4 regions of the Priestia sp. FSL P4-0332 genome follow, and region 3 is predicted to be linked to each of the others. Evidence: predicted binding sites of a transcription regulator. Region 3 holds the regulator's gene; each other region holds the start of a gene.
The links. The regulator LexA, encoded in region 3, represses DNA repair genes until DNA is damaged. The targets are predictions, from matches to a motif close to CGAACATATGTTCG.
Positions count from the first base shown of each region.

Region 1 (3,218 bases), on a different contig from region 3:
CCCAAAAATAGCTGTTTTTTTCTTAACCTTCCTACCTCAGTTTGTGAATCCTGGAAGCCGTACGTTTATGTCGTTTCTTATACTTGGGATAACTTATATTGTATTAACTGTCGTGTGGTATTTATTTTATATTTATTTGCTTAACCAGATTAGTGCTTTTATGAAGAAGCCTAAGACACAAAAGGTTATCGAGGGAATAACAGGTACTATATTGATAGGATTTGGTATAAAACTCGCTCTAGAAAAGGCTCATACTTAGATAGCTGTGATTTTAACTATCAATAGGGGATACCTATATAGCTTAAAAACAGAAAATCCACTGGGCCTAATCAGTGGATTTTCTGTTTATTGAAAGTTAGTCGTAAAGTGATGATTTATCTACCTTGGGTATTGTGCTCAAAGCATTAAAAATATGTATATATATAAAGGAAATGTATTTTAAATTGTTGTTTAAATGTACATTTTAAAATAGAATCAAATACGACTTCCGTAAACGTATACGTTTATGAACATAAAAAAGTATTATATTTTACTTTCTTTCGCGTTCTTAAAATTTGAAGAAGACTTTATGAACGTTCGTTGTTTTTTATATGCTTTTATGGACACTTTTTTTACATAAGAGAGCTAAAAACTAATATGAAAATCAGATAACGTGTAATCCGTACTCTTCTTTCTATTAACAATAGTTAGTATGGATTTCAGTCGATGATTTTCTTTTACTTCTGTTCCTAGCAAGTAGTCACAAAAAGCAATGTGATGAAGCGTTGTAAAAATTAATCTTTCCTCTTGTGGTTCATCTATTGTTTCATTAATGATTTTATAAAATTGTTCTCTTCTACTAATGATAGCTTTTTCCTCGATTACAACACACTTATCAAATTTAGAAATGCCCATTCTTTAGTTCATCTCACTTCCTACACGTTCTTAGTTATATTAGTATGCTCAATTTTCTGGTAAAATATATAATTGCAGAGATGAACTAGAAAAAGAATATAAGTAGACAAATAGAATTGTAGGTTGAAGCTAAAACATACCTTGAGATGAGGGATACAATGATTACATTACAAGAAATTATAAACATTGAACAACCGTCAGACAAACCTGAAATTCAGTATTTAATCAGTGTCAAAACAAAACAGAATTTTGATGTGTATGGTTCGATTGAAATGTCTGGTTATGGGTATGAAAGCCAAATTCAAACTCAACTAACAGCATACTTTGAAGGTCAGGAAAATATGGATAATTTTGTTCTATTTAAGAATGGTGACTCAATTAAGATAAGTGAAATTGTACATTTAAAAGTTGAAAAGGGTTCAACTTCATTACCATTTTAATAAGAAAAGGCAACCACTAAATATTAAGTGGTTGCCTTTTTAGCAATTTGAACAACTAGAATTACGTTTTATCATCTTGGATTACTAATTGCATTTGAAATATATCTGATTCTGTAATTCCTGCTTCTTTCAATTCATCTTGTAGGGTCATTCCCTCTTCGATCTTTATTTTCCTTTTGGTACCATCTCTTAATGTAAAGATCCTCATTTGATACATTTTGTAACTTCTCCCTAAATAATAAATAGGATTTTTAGATTCAATTTCTCAAGTAACCAATAATACCACCAAAGATTTCTATTGCAAGCGAAATGGGAACAGCAGCTATTTCCCCATAAGCAACTGCAAACCCTAATCCGTCTGCAAGTGATGGATCATCAGTTATGTGATTTGCTTGTATAGCAACCCAAATTAGTAACGCACCAACCATTACAACAAAAGAAATAATAGTAGTCAGTAAAAATGCGCTGAAAGCTTTAATCATAGATTCCCCTTCATCCTTATTCATATAGAGTATTTGTTCTTCTGATTGTAACAATAATCGGGAAAACTTTAGAGTTTTTATTGAATAAAGAACGTTTGTTCGTATATAATATAGAGAACGTACGTTCTTTTATTTAAGGAGTTCTTTTAATGGATTATGGGCAGCTACCAAACAGAGTCATTATATGTATCGACATGAAGGCGTTCTTTGCTTCGGTTTCTTCTGTCATACAGGACTTAGATCCTTTGAAAACAAGGCTTGCGGTGGTAGGAGATATCAAACGATCAGGATCGGTTGTGTTAGCTGCCACACCCCTATTAAAGAAAGAAGGGATCAAAACAGGAAGTCGTCTTTTCGATATTCCTAAAAGGAAAGATATCCATGTGGTGAATCCCTCCATGGAGAGATATATCAAGGCTTCGAACTATATTTCTAGTTTGGTGTTACAGTATGTGGCTCCTGAGGACTTTCACGCGTATAGCATTGATGAGTTGTTTATTGATGCGACAGCTTCTTTGCATTTATTCGCTAAAACACCAGAAGAATTAGCTCATAAAATCATCCATGAGATTTATCGCAAGACACGGCTGACAGCTACCGCAGGAATTGGTCCAAATCTCTTACTGGCTAAGGTGAGCTTGGATCATGAGGCCAAGAATAGCCCCACAGGGGTTGCATATTGGCGATATGAGGATATTCCCTTTAAGTTATGGTCCATTCATCCGATGAAGGATTTCTGGGGGATCTCGTCTGCTACGGAAAGACGCTTAAATCGTTTGGGCATTCACTCTATCAAAGAACTCGCTCTTTCTTCAAAAGAGATGTTACAAAAAGAATTTGGCATACTAGGCGAAGAGTTACACCAACATTCGAACGGGATTGATTACAGTCGCATTTCTGATGTATATATTCCTAGCTCTCGTTCCTTTGGAAAGAGTCAAATTCTATTCCGTGATTATACAAACCGAAAAGAAGTGGAGTTATTGCTATTGGAGCTCTTGGATGATGTGTGTTTCCGTTTACGCATGCATCAAGTGGTGGCTCAAACGATCCATTTATCAATTGGCTACAGCAAACAAACAGGTAGAGGATTCTCCAGACAAAAGAAAATGGGGCGAGCTTCGAATTTAAGCCAAGATATCTTTCCGTATTGTTTAACCATTCTACATACATTTGATAGTGGGATGCCAATTCGCTCCATTGGCATTTCATTATCGAATACGAGCATTCAAGAAGAGGAGCAAATGAGCTTATTTGAGGACATCGATCAGCGTGAAAGAGCCTATGCTCTTGCCAAAACGATTGATGATATTCGACTGCGTTATGGCAAGAATAGTGTACTACGTGCGTCTAGTCACCTTCCTCATTCAACAGCTCGTTATCGAAATAGCCTTATGGGTGG
Region 1 is NZ_JBBOUA010000005.1:21,079-24,296, forward strand. Features, by position in the region: gene MKY06_RS29555 (LysE family translocator) at 1-259, shown strand, start outside; gene MKY06_RS29560 (hypothetical protein) at 625-894, opposite strand; gene MKY06_RS29565 (hypothetical protein) at 1,053-1,334, shown strand; gene MKY06_RS29570 (hypothetical protein) at 1,396-1,551, opposite strand; gene MKY06_RS29575 (hypothetical protein) at 1,592-1,816, opposite strand; gene MKY06_RS29580 (Y-family DNA polymerase) at 1,966-3,218, shown strand, end outside.
Region 1: a site for LexA is predicted at 1,905-1,918, ahead of MKY06_RS29580 (Y-family DNA polymerase). Genes of this name have one in related genera too.

Region 2 (3,218 bases), 2.1 Mb from region 3:
GGTTTTTGGGAAATGTTAGTCCCATCTTTTGTTCAACCGCTGCAATTTCTGATTCACCAGCTGCTTCGTTAAGTGTTCCTACTGCTTTTGGTCGATTTGTCTTCAACCACTGTTCAAACTCATTCCAAACCTGCTTCATATTAGGAGCCTCCTTATATAACGTCATTAAATGAATCTATGAAAAATGATTAGATACTTTTTAAACTTATACTAATTATGTATGGAAATCTTATGTAAATAAACTGTTTTATTATTTTCTACTACATGAAACGAACATCAATTAGCTCGCTTAACCTCATTTTGTTCGTTTGCTTACATCCTTCATCTATAAATACAAATAAACCTCTAAGGGAATCTACAAATTGAATAACTCCTGTTTCCGTTATACATTGCCCGTGGTTGTAATACGTAAGGTATACTTTTTTATGTGTATGAAGAGCTTCAATCAAGGTAAAATTAATTTGTTCCATTTGATCTTCTGTTAAAAAAGGTTGAGGTATTTCTGATTGCTTTTTTATAACTTCTTGTAATCCTCTGTATTGCTCTGGCATAGTGGCGAATGGTCGCCATTTTTTCATTCCTCTGTTTTGCATATCATCTTCCTCCTTTATGCTTTATGACCTCCTAAAAGGCCGTTTCGATAACGAGCTGTTGAATGCTCGAGATGGCTTGAAGCTCGCAAAACACTATTCTTCCCATAACGCATCCGTATTTTATCAATCGTTTTAGCAAGTGCATAGGCTCTTTCGCGCTGGTCAATATCTTCAAATAAACTCATTTGCTCCTCTTCTTGAATAAGGGTGTTCGATAATGAAATCCCAATAGAACGAATTGGCATTCCGCTATCAAACGTATGTAAAATCGTTAAACAATAAGGGAAAATATCTTGACTTAAATTCGAAGCTCTTCCCATTTTCTTTTGCCTTGAGAAGCCCCCACCTGTTTGTTTGCTATATCCAATGGATAAATGGATAGTTTGTGCCACGACTTGATGCATACGTAAACGAAAGCACACATCGTCTAACAGCTCTAATAGCAGCAATTCCACTTCTTTTCGATTTGTATAGTCTTGAAACAGAATTTGACTCTTCCCGAATGATCGAGAGCTCGGAATATACACGTTAGAAATGCGACTAAAATCAATTCCGTTTGCATGTTGGTGGAGTTCTTCTCCCAAGATGCCAAACTCTTTTTGTAACATCTCTTTTGAAGAAAGAGCAAGTTCTTTGATGGAGTGAACGCCCAAACGATTTAAGCGCCTTTCCGTAGCGGATGAGATTCCCCAGAAATCCTTCATTGGGTGAATCGACCATAATTTAAAAGGAATATCTTCGTATCGCCAATAAGCTACCCCTGTTGGGCTATTCTTGGCCTCATGATCTAAGCTCACCTTAGCCAGTAAGAGATTCGGACCTATGCCTGCAGTAGCTGTCAGCCGTGTTTTACGATAAATCTCGTTGATGATTTTATGGGCTAATTCTTCTGGTGTGCGAGCGAATAAATGCAAAGAAGCTGTGGCATCAATAAACAACTCATCAATGCTATACGCATGAAAATCCTCAGGAGCCACATACTGTAATACCAAACTAGAAACATAGTTCGAAGCCTTTACATATCTTTCCATGGATGGGTTTACGACGTGGATATCTTTCCTTCTAGGAATGTCGAAAAGACGGCTGCCTGTTTTGATTCCTTCTTTCTTTAATAAGGGTGTGGCAGCTAACACAACTGATCCCGACCGCTTTGTATCTCCTACAACTGCCAACTTTGTTTTTAATGGATCTAGCCTATGTATCACGCATGAAACAGAAGCAAAGAATGCTTTCATATCAATACAAATAATGACTCTGTTTGGTAGATATTCATAATCCATTGAAATAACTCCTCGAATAAAGAACGTTTGTTCTCTATTATATACGAACAAACGTTCTTTATCCAATAAAAACTCTAAATTTTTCCCGATTATTGTTACTCTAATAAGAGAAAAGAACATCGCATATAAATCGGAAGAATGGAGGGGTGACCTATGAATAGAAAAATGCCTAATTATATTATCTTTTTATCATGGTTTTTGTTTTTAGTTCTTTTATGGATTATCTTCTCATTTTTTAAAGGTGAAAATGGACAGTGGTGGTCTATGTATCGTTTAAATATAAAGAAATATGGTCCTTGGGCTTTAGAGGTTTCTTACATAAAAATTAGTATTGCTGCTGTTATCTGCTTAGTAACAGCTTATATGGGGAGTTTTGGCTTCAAAAGAAAAAGATAAGGTTAAATAAAGTGCTTTTAAGGTAATATATATCATTCAATTTAATCGTAATAAGCAATAAAGATAAAAAGACCTTAATTAATTTGTTAATAAGGTCTTTTCAGTATATATAAAATTTATGACATATTTTAAAAAAGAAAAAATGGTCATTATTACTTATCCTCTGACTGCTTGAGTGGAGTACCATAAGATAATGATTCAAAGGAAACAGAAACATTTTTGATTCTAGACAGTAATTTTACATTAGAAAAGTACTTTGTTTAGAGATAAGCTGTTGATTGTCAAATCACTAGCTCAGGAGATAAAAGTAAGCGTTCTTTATAAGACTTAGAACACTCCATTTCTTGAAGTAATAAATCAACTACTTTTTCCTTTTAGATGTTTAGCTCATATTAAAAAGTTTTATAAGTTTCGTAGTACTATATTTACAAACTTTCTTGACTTAATTGCATATCATTCAATCAAATTAATTAAAAGGATAATATACGCGATTTGAATATGATTTATAATTTTTTAAAAATAATACCGTTATTAACCTACTTAACGTACGCATTTTGAATAAAAATCTGGGTTTTTAATATTATTTTTATTTTAATAATGGATAATGAACGGAAAATTGATAATTTTTTAAATTTTATCAAAAAAGTTTATTTTTTATATTGAAATATGTAATTTGACTGTTTATAATACAAAAAAGATAAGTTATTTGTAATTTAAGTTGTCTGAAAATTTAATTTTTTATGAAGAATATTATTAATGGGGGTTTCACCTTGTCAAACAAAGTACCGTTTTCTTTTATAGTAATCATTGGTTTAATGTTATTTGCATTATTTTTTGGAGCTGGAAATTTAATATTCCCTGCTATGCTTGGCCAGTCAGCGGGAGCAAATATCTGGTCAGCAAATGCGGGTTTTTTAGTTACTGGAGTAGGCTTGCCTTTACTTGGTGT
Region 2 is NZ_JBBOUA010000001.1:1,890,931-1,894,148, reverse strand. Features, by position in the region: gene MKY06_RS09565 (SMI1/KNR4 family protein) at 1-139, opposite strand, end outside; gene MKY06_RS09560 (YolD-like family protein) at 261-593, opposite strand; gene MKY06_RS09555 (Y-family DNA polymerase) at 608-1,873, opposite strand; gene MKY06_RS09550 (hypothetical protein) at 2,027-2,269, shown strand; gene brnQ (branched-chain amino acid transport system II carrier protein) at 3,040-3,218, shown strand, end outside.
Region 2: a site for LexA is predicted at 1,918-1,931, ahead of MKY06_RS09555 (Y-family DNA polymerase). Genes of this name have one in related genera too.

Region 3 (3,218 bases):
GAATTGATATGAAAGATTTTTTTAAAGAGCTCAGAAAACTCTTGACCTTCTGTACGAGAGCTAATTTCTAAAAACAAATATTTACCTGAAAACACGGTAATAGAGCGGATTAGTCGTTCAATGCCCTCTGAATTTTTATGAAACGTGAGCTGAGAATATTCATAAGATAGTTTTAGCAACACGATTTTATAGAAAAAATGTAAAAATAAATTATAGTAATGCTGGCCAAATAGATGATTCATCAAAAGCTGATCCGTTTTAGAGTCTGTCGATTTAGAAATACACGAAAACACATGGTCTGTTATGACGTAATAGGTTTCAGGAGCCCATCTGGAATACACGTGTTTAGTATTATACGTTTTAATATACTCATGATTGTGTGCAGAAATAAACGCTTTCCCGCCAGGCGTATAGCTATTTAGCTGTCCAGTACGAAATAAAGTTGTGGAATTAATCTCTTGCTCTTGATTTACCGTTACATAACTTAACACAAACATCCGTTCATCGATAAAATAAGGAAGGCTCCCAACGTGCTGTTCACGTGTGGCTTCTTTCTTGATGTGTTCGTTCAAAAATGGCGCGAGCTGTGAAAAAATATAATCTTGCACTTTGCTATAGCGATGATGTTCATAGGTAATGGTGGATCCATGCTCTTCAGCAAGCTTCGGTTCTAATACACGAAAATGATTCATGAACTCTAAAATATCATCATAGGTGTAATGATTATGGCTCATCTCAGTGCGAATGGTCATGACGCCAATTTCAAAAGGACATAAAAAAACATCCACAGACAGCACGTTGCTAGACACGGTGGTGGAGGAAGTGTGTAAAGTAATGGTATGGTCTATTTTTTTTGAAAATCTAAGCAACCCTTCTTTTTCGCACGAGTCAGGGAATAGAATGCATTCAATGTAAGGAAGAAAATATTGATCCAGGCTATCATGAGATACGTAATATTGTTCTCCGTAGTATTCTTTTTCTAAATGTTTGTTTTGAATGGAAAAAAACTCGAACAAATTTGCTTCCAGTGCATGAACAAGCTGCTCTTTATTTTTTCGGTCAAAGGAAAAAGGAAAAAGAAACATGTTCATTGCTTTGGTAGGTACAATGGTTTGAAATGGTTCTGTTTTCCTTGGTGTATTGGTCATAAACTACATCCTTTTTATAGTCGGTTGTATTTCCTTGTAAGAGTCGAGGAAATGCAGGTAGAAAGTAAAGGATAAAACAAGCTTTATAAAAACCGTTCTACCTGCCTGCGATGATTCAATGTATCATTTATAATATGCCAATTTTTTTAGAAAACAAACGTAAAAAAACCAACTAACATCATGATTAGTTGGTTTTACATACAGTGTCTGATTAGTGAATCGTGCGATATACACCAGTTACTTTTCCTAAAATCGTTACGTGGCGAAGAATAATAGGCGCCATCGTTGAATTTTCAGGCTGTAAACGAACGAAATTTTCTTCTTTAAAGAAGCGTTTTACCGTTGCTTCGTTGTCTTCGGTCATAGCGACCACAATATCTCCATTATTAGCTGTTTGCTGCTGACGTACGATTACCATATCGCCATCTAGAATACCTGCTTCAATCATACTTTCTCCCATAATTTCAAGCATAAATACATGATCATCTGGAGAAACGAATTTATCTGGAAGAGGGAAATATTCTTCCACATTTTCAACGGCTGTTATAGGAAGACCCGCTGTTACTTTACCAATAACAGGAACATTAATGACATTGCTTTTAGGGATGTTTACTTCGTCTAGTTGAAGAACTTCGATTGCTCTCGGTTTTGTTGGATCTCTGCGAATTAACCCTTTGCTTTCTAAACGAGCTAAATGCCCGTGTACAGTGGAGCTAGAGGCTAATCCTACCGCTTCCCCAATCTCGCGAACAGAAGGCGGATAACCTTTTAATTTTACTTCGTGCTTAATAAAATCTAGTATGTCTTGTTGACGTTTTGATAGCTTCATATTTTTCACCTCGATTTTAGCTATTCTTTAGGTGAATTATACCACGTGATGTGTCAATATACAAACATAAGTTCGAAGAATTCCATTGACAGAAACAAATGTTCTCACTAAAATAAGAACATATATTCTGATAGGGGGATCATAATATGCAACAATTCTTACATTCTATGAAACATTACGCTATTTTTTTTGCAGTTATCGCTGCACTTACATATGTATTGACGCTGGTTTTAGGAGCGGATAAAGTAGATTTAGACAAATATTCAACGGTTACTATTACAAAAGGAGATACGCTTTGGGACTTGTCCAACAAGTATCATAATCACCATCATTTGACCACCAATGAATTTGTCAAATGGGTTGAAGAAGTCAATGATTTAAACTCAGACACTGCCCAGTCTTTATCTCCTGGAGATAAATTATATATTCCTGTTTTAAAAAAAGAGTTACATAATCAAGTGGCAATTGAACAGTAGTGTGTAACGGCCGTTCCTGAATATTGTTAGAAGCCGAAAAGGTCGTGATAAAAGTGGATGCCATTATTTATTGCCGTGTCAGTACGGATAAAAAAACCCAAGAAACATCTTTACAGCGCCAGCAAGAAGAATTAAAAAAGCTTGCTGATCTTCACCATCTAAAGGTGAAAAAAGTCGTGATGGAAAAAGCAAGCGGATATGATGTAGACAGAGAGGGTATTTTGGATGTTCTTCATACAATGAAAGAAGAGAAAATATCTGTGCTGCTCATTCAAGACGAAACACGATTAGGCAGAGGAAACGCCCGAATTGCGCTGCTTCATGCTTTTCATAAAGAAAATGCTACAATCTATACGATTAGTCATCAAGGCCAGCTTCAGCTTTCAGAATCTGATTCAATGGTGTTAGATATTATTAGCTTAGTGGAAGAGCATCAGCGGAAATTACATAATGCTAAAATTAAAAGAGGAATGAAAAGAGCCGTAGAAAAAGGTTATCGTCCGCAGCAAAATTTAAAAAATCAAGGAGTTAACTCGGGAAGAGAAAAAAAAGAAGCGCCGATTGAAGAAATTGTCCGCCTTCGTCATAACGGCTTAACCTTTGCTGAAATTTCAGTTACGCTAAAAGGTTTTGGTTATAATATTTCAAAAGCGACGGTACATCGTCGCTATCAAGAGTACCAAGACAGTGCTCAATCTCTTGATAAAACGAAAGAGATTTAGTAAGATGACTACATGTTGCCGGAACGGTTCGGTAATTTTAATT
Region 3 is NZ_JBBOUA010000001.1:3,966,293-3,969,510, reverse strand. Features, by position in the region: gene MKY06_RS20895 (hypothetical protein) at 1-1,148, opposite strand, end outside; gene lexA (transcriptional repressor LexA) at 1,360-1,977, opposite strand; gene yneA (cell division suppressor protein YneA) at 2,124-2,453, shown strand; gene MKY06_RS20880 (YneB family resolvase-like protein) at 2,507-3,175, shown strand.

Region 4 (3,218 bases), on a different contig from region 3:
TGTAGTCTTAAATGAAACGAACATCAATTAGTTCACTTAACTTCATTTTATTTTTTAATTCAAATACTTCATCGATAAAAACAAACAAATTCCCCAGGGAATCAACAAATTGGATGAATCCCTTTTCTGTAATACATTGTCCCTTTTTGTAGTATGTAAGATAAACTTGTTTATTTGTATGTAAGGCTTCAATCAAGGTGAAATTAATTTGTTCCATTTGCTCTTCTGTTAAAAGAGGTTGAGGTAATTCTAGTTGCTTGTTTATAACTTCCTGCAATCCTGTGTATTGTTCGGGCATACTCGCAAATGGGCGCCATTTTTTCATTCCTCTATCGTAATTCATAGTATCATCCTTCTTTAAGATTTATGGCCGCCTATAAGACCATTTCGATAACGAGCTGTTGAGTGATCCAGATAGCTTGAAGCTCGTAGAACACTATTCTTTCCATAACGCATCCGAATTTCATCAATCGTTTTGGCAAGAGCATAGGCTCTTTCACGCTGATCGATATCCTCAAATAAGCTCATTTGCTCCTCTTCTTCAATGCTCGTATTTGATAAGGAGATCCCAATGGAGCGAATCGGCATTCCATTATCAAAATTATGTAAAATGGTTAAACAGTAAGGGAAAATGTCTTGGCTTAGGTTCGAAGCTCGCCCCATTTTCTTCTGTCTGGAGAATCCTCCCCCTGTTTGTTTGCTGTAGCCAATCGATAAATGGATAGTTTGAGCCACCACTTGGTGCATGCGTAAACGAAAGCAAACATCGTCCAATAGCTCCAATAGTAATAATTCAACTTCTTTTCGGCTTGTATAATCTCGAAAGAGAATCTGACTTTTCCCAAAGGAACGGGAACTAGGGATGTACACATCGGAAATACGACTAAAATCAATCCCATTCGCATGTTGGTGAATTTCCTCTCCCATGATGCCAAATTCTTTTTGTAACATCTCTTTAGAAGAAAGAGCGAGTTCTTTTATGGTATAGATGCCTAAACGGTTTAAACGTCTTTCTGTAGCTGACGAGATCCCCCAGAAATCCTTCATTGGATGAATCGACCATAACTTAAAGGGAATATCCTCATATCGCCAATAAGCAACCCCTGTTGGGCTGCGCTTCGCTTCATGATCTAAGCTGACTTTAGCCAGTAAGAGATTCGGGCCGATTCCTGCGGTAGCTGTCAGTCTTGTTTTGCTATAGATCTCATTAAGTATTCGATGAGCTAGCTCCTCTGGCGTTCGAGCAAATAAATGCAAAGAAGCTGTAGCATCAATAAACAACTCATCAATGCTATACGCATGAAAGTCTTCAGGAGCCACATACTGTAACACCAAACTAGAAATATAGTTCGAAGCCTTGATGTATCTCTCCATGGATGGATTCACCACATGGATATCTTTCCTTTTAGGAATTTCAAAAAGGCGACTTCCTGTTTTGATCCCTTCTTTCTTTAATAAAGGTGTGGCAGCTAACACAACAGATCCCGACCGTTTGATATCTCCTACAACAGCAAGCCTTGTTTTCAACGGATTTAAACCCCGTATGACAGAAGAAACGGAAGCATAAAATGCTTTCATATCAATACAAATAATGACTCTGTTTGGTAGCTGCCCATAATCCATTGGAATAACTCCTTAATAAAGAACATTTGTTCTTTATTATATACGAACAAATGTTCTTTATTCAATGGAATCTTTTCCCGATTATTGTTACAATAAGAAGAACAAATACTGTGTATGACATAATGCATAAAAAGGTTAATTTTATAGGTTAAATGGCCGTTTTGACATTAGGATTTTAACCGTCTAAATAGGTGTACTTTTTTGAACCATCTATAATAAAAAGCCTTTGTGAATTACAAAAGCTTTTTATTATAGATAATTTGAATTATGTTAACTAAGGTTGTATATCATATTGATTTAAATTAGAAGAATGTATAAAAAAGACTTGATAAATTCAATAGGGTCGTAAGGTCGTAGTGGATTTATAACATAGAACGACTATAAGCAAAGCAGTTTGCTTTTAGTTAGCAGCGGTAAAAATCGTTGATTAGAAGAAGATTACGCAAGCGAGCGAATGACTTCCCTTAAAAGTAAAAGAGAGTCTATGTATGGGTAGTGTGTCTATTTCAAAATCCATATGATATTAAGGGGAAAATGTGAAATATTACTCTCGTATAGAAGATTAAAAAGAAATGGTAAGATTAGACTACTGAAATTATTGTTACAGAAGAGGAGGATGTAAAAATGTTTAAGAAATTCTTAAAGGATATTCTTAATCCAAATACATCAACAACAATAAAGCAAAAAGAAACGACACAAGTAAAGGATAAAGATTTCAATAAAGAAAAAAGTAAAGAATTGTTTCAACAGGCAAGGGATATTTTTGACAGTGGAGATATAAATAAGTCAATTGAATTGATAAAGAAATCCAATGAATATTTAGTAAGATCATTTGCTAAAAATGAAGATGAAGTAAAGAGTGCCTCCCGTTTTTTTGGAGTGAATCAGGAAGGATATGAAGCTGCTAAGGATATAAAAATTCCAATAGGGGGGCTTACAGAAGTTGAAATAGACCTAATTCATAGAGAAGTTTGTTGGTTTGCTTTAAACGGTATTAAGCCAGATTATGTTTTAATGTCCTTTTTAATGTTCAAAGAGTATGAGTGGAAAGAATTTGAGGAAGAACTGCAACGAGCCAAAAATTCTAGTAGTCCTGAAGAATACGAAATTTACTATTATATAAAAAACGAATTAAAAGAACAGGTTAATTTATTGGAATACAGAGAGAAGTTTTATAATCTGTCACTAGACGCCAGGGTTCTTCTTTCTTCTTATAATGCAATTGGTCGAAAAAAATATTTAAAAGCAGAAAAAGATGTTGAAAATTTTTATCATCAACGTGGTGCTACAGAACTTAAGGATGCAGGATATATTCACTCGACTCCTAATGGATTAATGATTGAATTTCCGGTAAATGACAAGAAACAAGTAATGTTTGAAAAAAAGAAACTAGAAACATTAATGCGTCATTTATTAACGATAACCTACCGAAATAGAGAATATAAAATGGGGAAATTAGAGTCTAAGAAAAGCGATATCCCTAATGCAGTTTTTCTCGTTAATGGTATGGGTGGTTCAACATTGTGTAAAACAGAGGCTATAACCGTTAAAGGAGCAAAAAAAAAGGATCTACAGATACATAGTATTGGATGTAA
Region 4 is NZ_JBBOUA010000006.1:29,936-33,153, reverse strand. Features, by position in the region: gene MKY06_RS30185 (YolD-like family protein) at 8-343, opposite strand; gene MKY06_RS30180 (Y-family DNA polymerase) at 358-1,623, opposite strand; gene MKY06_RS30175 (hypothetical protein) at 2,248-3,218, shown strand, end outside.
Region 4: a site for LexA is predicted at 1,667-1,680, ahead of MKY06_RS30180 (Y-family DNA polymerase). Genes of this name have one in related genera too.